3 regions of the Priestia sp. GS2 genome follow, and region 1 is predicted to be linked to each of the others. Evidence: riboswitches for the same ligand, from Rfam matches in the RefSeq annotation. Region 1 holds a riboswitch; each other region holds the start of a gene.
What was found. Region 1 has a riboswitch for lysine ahead of V2145_RS17835 (Na+/H+ antiporter NhaC family protein). Riboswitches for the same ligand answer to the same signal wherever they lie in the genome.
Positions count from the first base shown of each region.

Region 1 (2,207 bases):
TGAAATAATTGCATAAGGAAGCTGTGTCATTACATGATCAATATGATGACTTCCTGCTCCCGTTGATGACAAGATAGTTGTATCAGAGATTGGTGAACAGTGATCTCCACAAACAGAACCAGCTAATACAGCTGCAAGAGCTGGTAATAATAATTCTGGTTCAATATTTCCTACGATGTCACCTGCAATTGGAAGCATAATACCAAACGTTCCCCAAGATGTCCCTGTTGAAAATGCCATGATGCCTGCAATAACAAATAGTACCACTGGTAAGAAGGCAATATTTAAATTAGAGCTTTCGACAATCCCTGCTAAAAATTCTCCTGACTTTAACTGACCGATTAAATCTCCAATCATCCAAGCAAGCAGTAAAATATAAATAGCAGGTAGCATTGATTTAATCCCCGCTACTATACCTTTACCAAGCACAGAATTAGATAACTCACTTGATTGTCTAGTGCGTACAATAAATAACAATAGCGTTACAACAAGACCTGATAAACCACCAATCATCAATGAATTAGGAACATTCGTATTCTCAAACATTGTAAAGATTGTAGCTTGTCCTTCAGTTGCTTGGTAGCCTGTCCATAGCATCGCACCGATTGTCCCAATCATCAATACAATAATTGGTAAAATCAAATCAAATACACGACCATTTTTACTAACTGGCAAATCTTCTTTTAATTCTCCTGGTACTGCTCCTTTTTCTGGATCCGTTACTTCACCAGTACGAATAGCATGTTCCTCATGCTTTTTCATCGGTCCAATGTTAATATCAAAAACACTTACAATAAACACCATAATCAATGCAGTGAATACATAAAAATTCATAGGTATCATCTGTACAAATGCTGAAAATGCTGACACATTATTCATACCATGTGCAGCTAGAATTGAACCTACAACTGTAATTATATAGGCACCCCAACTTGAAAACGGTGCAATCACACATACAGGAGCTGACGTTGAATCAATCAAGTAAGCAAGCTTCGCTCTTGATATTCGCTGGCGATCTGTTACTGGACGACTCACTTGACCAACAGCTAGTGCATTGAAATAATCATCAATAAAAATAATAATCCCTAACACGGCTGTTAATAGATGAGCTCCACGACGTGTTTTAATACGCTTTAAAGCCCACTCGCCAAAGGCACGACTTCCTCCAATGATTGAGATAAAAGCCGTAATAACACCTAAAATTAAAAGAAAAAGCAAAATAAATAGATTTGAAGTATTAATTGCACCATCGGCATAGAAAATGGTAGCAAAGCTTCCCCAAATTTTTTGAATGGTTTCACCTATCGAAAATTCGGTTAATACTAATCCACCTGCTAAAATTCCCACTCCTAGGGAAAGTAGTACTTTACGTGTTAAAACAACCATTAGTATCGCGATAAATGGTGGTAATAACGAAAAAATAGTTCCTTCCATGAGATCCTCCTAATATAAGCCTGCTTACATACGGGAGAACTACTTATAGAGAAAAAAACGCAAAAAGAGCAATGATAGAAAATAACTATCATTACTCTTTGTAATGTTATGTTATCCTCCATCACGATCAGTAGCCCTCCATCATGAAAACAAACGTATTTTCATAATGACAGTGTTACCCTTTTTCAAGGTAACCCCAGAAAAGAAAAGCTGACTCTTTTTCTTTCCTTCGGCAAAAAATCCTTTTTACTATGATCACAGTTGTCATCCTCACATAGTATACTCATACTTTTTGCATCCTCTACCTCATCGATCTGATAAGGTGATGGTATATAATTATATCTAGTACATTATATCGGTAAAATATAAAGTTATCAACCGGCTATTTTTTCTTTAGTTCAATAGATGGGGAGGCTGAATTAGTGCTACCGTTAAAATAATCCGGTACGCTCCCTGGAATCATTGCCATTCCTACAGGCACTGTCGCTTGAACAGTTGTCTGCTTTGTAGCAAAGGGAATAATTACCTGAACATTAACCTGAACTTCAATTGAAATCTCTAAAAAAGCACCGTTAATTCCGTACTCCTCTATTTTCCGTACAACATCTGATTGCACATCTCCGATTGCATGAAATTTAACTGGGATTAATGGTCCTAAATTTCCTAATAAAGCATTATTTGTAGCTTGCCCCAATGGAACCTGATAGACAATCCCCCGCTGCCTGAGCTTTTCATCTGACTCAATATTAATATCAGTTGGAATCTCTAATTCT
Region 1 covers NZ_JAZGJX010000001.1:3,478,176-3,480,382, forward strand. The annotation lists gene V2145_RS17835 (Na+/H+ antiporter NhaC family protein) at 1-1,434, opposite strand, end outside; lysine riboswitch at 1,558-1,746, opposite strand; gene yunB (sporulation protein YunB) at 1,817-2,207, opposite strand, start outside.

Region 2 (2,207 bases), on a different contig from region 1:
AATCACCGCTGCTAACATCACGTTCATATCAAACCCAAATGCAAGCGCTGAACCATAGTAAATAACCATTGCTTGCACGATCATTGGCGTACCTCGGAAAAATTCAATGTATACAGATAAAACGAAATTCGTTACCTTCAACCCTGCTTTTTTCAGCCCGCTCTTTGGCGTTGGAACAGTGCGGACAATACCGGCAACCAACCCAATAATCGCTCCAATAACGGTACCTGTTAGCGCAATTAGCAGCGTCATCCCAGCTCCGCGTAGGAACATTGGCCAGTTTTCTGAGATGATTGTGATAATCCATTCAAAACTCATCGTTCTTCCTCCTTTACCTCATTACAAAACCGACTGCAGTATACAGCCGGTTTTATGTCATCATTATTTTGCTGCTGGTTGATTTTTGATTGCCGTATCCATAATGTTAGTGCGCTCGTCTTCTGAAATGCCTTTTAAGGCTTTATTAATTTCTTCTTTTAGTTCACTGTCTTTTTTAAGACCTACCGCTACAGCTGTATCATCAGCTGATGTTTTAAAGCCATCTTTGAACTCAACCATTGCAAAATTATCGTTTGCTGCTGAAGCACTTACTGCTTCAGGTCGCTCTGATACATAACCATCAATAACTCCTGACTCTAACGCTACGCGCATTGCTGGGAAATTATCCATTGCTGTTTCTTTTGATACACCTTTAATTTGATCAATTACTGAATAGTGGAACGTGTTTAATTGAGCCGTAACTTTTGCACCTTTGAAATCTGCAATTTTTGTAGCTCCCTCATACCTACCACCTTTTTTCACAACCATTACTAAGTTTGAATTATAGTAGTTATCAGAGAAATCGATTGTTTCTTTTCGCTCTGAGGTTGGTGACATTCCTGCAACAATCGCATCAATCTTACCTGATGTTAAGGCTGGTACAAGTCCATCCCACTCAGTTTTTACAATTACTAGCTCTTTGCCTAATCCATCAGCAATTTTCTTGGCCATTTCAACATCGTAGCCGCCTGCATACTGTGAGCTGCCTTTAATTTTAACCGCGCCATTTGAATCGTCGTTCTGAGTCCAGTTAAATGGTGGATAGCCCGCTTCTAAACCTACCGTAAACGTATCAGCATCTCCTGAACCTGATGCTGACTCACTGCTTTGCCCACAGCCTGCTAATAAAACGACTGCTGAAAGCAATAATGTTAAGAAAAACCCTGCTTTTCTTTTCATAATTTGTTTCCCCCTTATATCTTTTTAAGCTTTGAAGACAATAAAAAAACGACCCGAGATATACTCAGGTCGTTTCGTTCATCGTTCCCTAAAGTCCTCTCTTTTAAAAGATGAGATAGCACAACTCAATAAGCTGGTAAACTTATCGAGACAGTCCTGCAGTTCTTCACTACAGACCCAGCAAGCAATCGTTGAGAACAATTTACTCACTTCGGCGATATTTCCTTCTCCCTAGCTTCAACGTCTCTCAAACTCTACTAAAGACTGTTAAATACCGCGCCTCTACCTCACTTGACTAAAAGTGAGGTCTTATTAAATTTGTTTCAAGTCTACATCTTTCTTCCTAATCTGTCAATCTGGTTTTTATTGGATAGGTTGTTGGATAATCCTTCCACCTCTAGATAATACCAATTTTATACAGAATAAAAAGATTAATTTAATGAATGTTGGTTTTTCTAAAGTTTCCACCCTTTACTTCGGCAACGTCATATACGCGCACAAATGCGTTCGGATCAATCTCGTTGATAATTTCCTTCATCTTACTTTCCTCTAAACGGTTAATGACGCACGTAATTTCTTTGAACTTCTCATGAGAATATCCGCCGTATACTTCTTTATATGTAGCGCTTCGACCAAGTCGATCACGAATCGTTTTAACCATTAAGACAGGCTCACTTGTAATAATTTCAAACGCTTTTGAACCGCTTAGTCCTACTTCAACGACATGAATGACCTTTGAAGCAATGAAGTAAGCAATTGCAGAAAGGATAGCTCCTTGTAAGCCAAACACAAAAGAAACCACGATAAAAACAAACATATTTAAAAATAAAATAAGGTCACTTGTTCCAAACGGGGACTTTCGTGAAAGGAGAACAGCAAGCATATCAATACCGTCCAATGCGCCTCCGTTACGCAGTGCTAAACCCATTCCAAAACCAAGGATTACACCACCTACAACGGTTACTAAAAGCGTATCTCCTTCGATAATT
Region 2 covers NZ_JAZGJX010000002.1:54,996-57,202, forward strand. The annotation lists gene V2145_RS19570 (amino acid ABC transporter permease) at 1-318, opposite strand, end outside; gene V2145_RS19575 (transporter substrate-binding domain-containing protein) at 382-1,218, opposite strand; lysine riboswitch at 1,327-1,511, opposite strand; gene V2145_RS19580 (YitT family protein) at 1,655-2,207, opposite strand, start outside.
Region 2: another riboswitch for lysine. It lies ahead of V2145_RS19575 (transporter substrate-binding domain-containing protein); the one in region 1 lies ahead of V2145_RS17835 (Na+/H+ antiporter NhaC family protein).

Region 3 (2,207 bases), 3.3 Mb from region 1:
ACAATTCTAACATTCAAGGAACAGATCCAGTTTCTGCTATGATCGTTTTTGTTGACGGTAAGCCTGAAAAAAAGGAATATCGAAAATATAAAATTAAAACAGTTGAAGGCCCTGATGATTATGGTTCAATGCGTGAAGTGGTAAGAAGACGATATATGCGCGTATTAAAAGAAGGTTTACCTTTACCAGATTTACTTATTGTGGACGGTGGAAAAGGTCATTTAGCAGCTGTTCAAGATGTTTTGGAAAATGAACTAGGGTTGCTTATTCCTACAGCTGGGTTAGTAAAAGATGAAAAGCATAGAACATCTAACTTAATGATTGGAGACCCTCCTGAAATTGTTCCACTTGAGCGTAACAGCCAGGAGTTCTATTTGCTTCAACGAATTCAAGATGAGGTTCACCGCTTTGCTATTACGTTTCATCGGCAAGTTCGTTCTAAGTCTGCTTTTCAGTCTGTATTAGACAATATTCCAGGAGTGGGAGAAAAGCGTAAAAGAGCATTATTGCAAAAGTTTGGGTCTGTTAAAAAAATGAAAGAAGCATCAATCGAAGAGATTCAAAATGCAGGAGTTCCAAGGTCGGTTGCAGAGCAAATTGTTGAAGCCTTAAAAAATTAGTATTGAATTCCAGTTTAAACTCTGATAAGCTAGAACATAATTTCATATGACACTTCATTAAACTGAAGTGAAGATAGAGGTGCAAATTTTAAGAGTACACGTTTTGAAGAGTATGAGCTCTAAAGACGAATGTGGAAAGGGAAATTTGCCGAAGTGAATGACATCTCATAGAGTCATTTGCTGGTTCTGCGTTGAATAAATGTAGGATTGTCAAGAATATGTTTCTTGGAGAGCTATCTCACGGCATTGAACGTTTTATATACTTTTCGTTCGTTAAGCAATGAGATATCAATCTCATTGCTTTTTTTATTGTCTGAGCTTAAGCAATAGATCGCCTCTTTATCATATTGAAAATAAAAGAAAGGGTGAGAATACTTATGGGATTAATCGTTCAAAAATTTGGTGGTACTTCTGTTGGATCAACCGAGCGAATTCAGAATGTAGCCAATCGAGTAATTCAAGAAGTTCAGCGAGGTAACCAGGTAATAGTGGTAGTATCAGCAATGGGAAAAACAACAGACGAACTAGTAAGATTGGCAGGGGAAATTACAAGTAAGCCAAGTAAACGAGAAATGGATATGCTACTAACAACTGGTGAGCAAGTAACGATTTCCCTTCTTACAATGGCGCTGCAAGAAAAAGGTTATGAAGCTACGTCCTATACAGGGTGGCAGGCAGGAATTTGTACGGAAGCTCAGCATGGAAATGCACGCATCACCAAGATTAATGAACAAGCTATTGCAGAGCGTTTGAAAAAAAATCATATTGTGGTTGTAGCAGGGTTTCAGGGAATGTCAGAAGATAACAGCATTACAACATTAGGCAGAGGCGGATCTGATACAACAGCCGTTGCTTTAGCAGCAGCATTAAAAGCAGATAAGTGCGATATTTATACAGACGTAACGGGAGTGTTTACAACTGACCCTCGCTACGTACAAGGTGCTCGTAAACTGCAGTCTATTTCATATGATGAAATGCTAGAGCTTGCAAATTTAGGGGCGGGCGTATTGCATCCTCGAGCAGTAGAGTTTGCAAAAAACTATCAGGTGCCACTAGAGGTAAGGTCAAGCTTAGTAACAGAAAGAGGAACGATTGTGGAGGAGGAAGTATCAATGGAACAAAACTTAGTAGTAAGAGGAATCGCATTTGAAGACAATATCTCAAGAGTCACCATTGAAGGGCTAAATAATGAGCAGCAGACGTTATCAACCATTTTTACAGCATTAGCAAAAGAACATGTCAATGTAGATATCATTATTCAAAATGTTACGTCAGACAACCGTTTATCCATTTCTTTCTCTATTAAAACAGAAGATACGGATACAACTTTGTCAGTGTTATCTCAATTAAAAGACATAGTTGGTCATAAAAAAGTGGAGCATGAAAGTGGCTTAGCTAAAGTTTCAATTGTTGGTTCGGGGATGATTTCAAATCCTGGCGTTGCGGCTGATATGTTTGAAGTATTAGCTGTGGAAGAAATTGAAGTGAAAATGGTAAGCACATCTGAAATTAAAGTATCAACAGTTGTTCCACATAAAGAAATGGTCAAAGCGGTAGAAACATTACATACTGCTTTTGAATTAGAAG
Region 3 covers NZ_JAZGJX010000001.1:219,513-221,719, forward strand. The annotation lists gene uvrC (excinuclease ABC subunit UvrC) at 1-620, shown strand, start outside; lysine riboswitch at 687-864, shown strand; gene V2145_RS01135 (aspartate kinase) at 998-2,207, shown strand, end outside.
Region 3: another riboswitch for lysine. It lies ahead of V2145_RS01135 (aspartate kinase); the one in region 1 lies ahead of V2145_RS17835 (Na+/H+ antiporter NhaC family protein).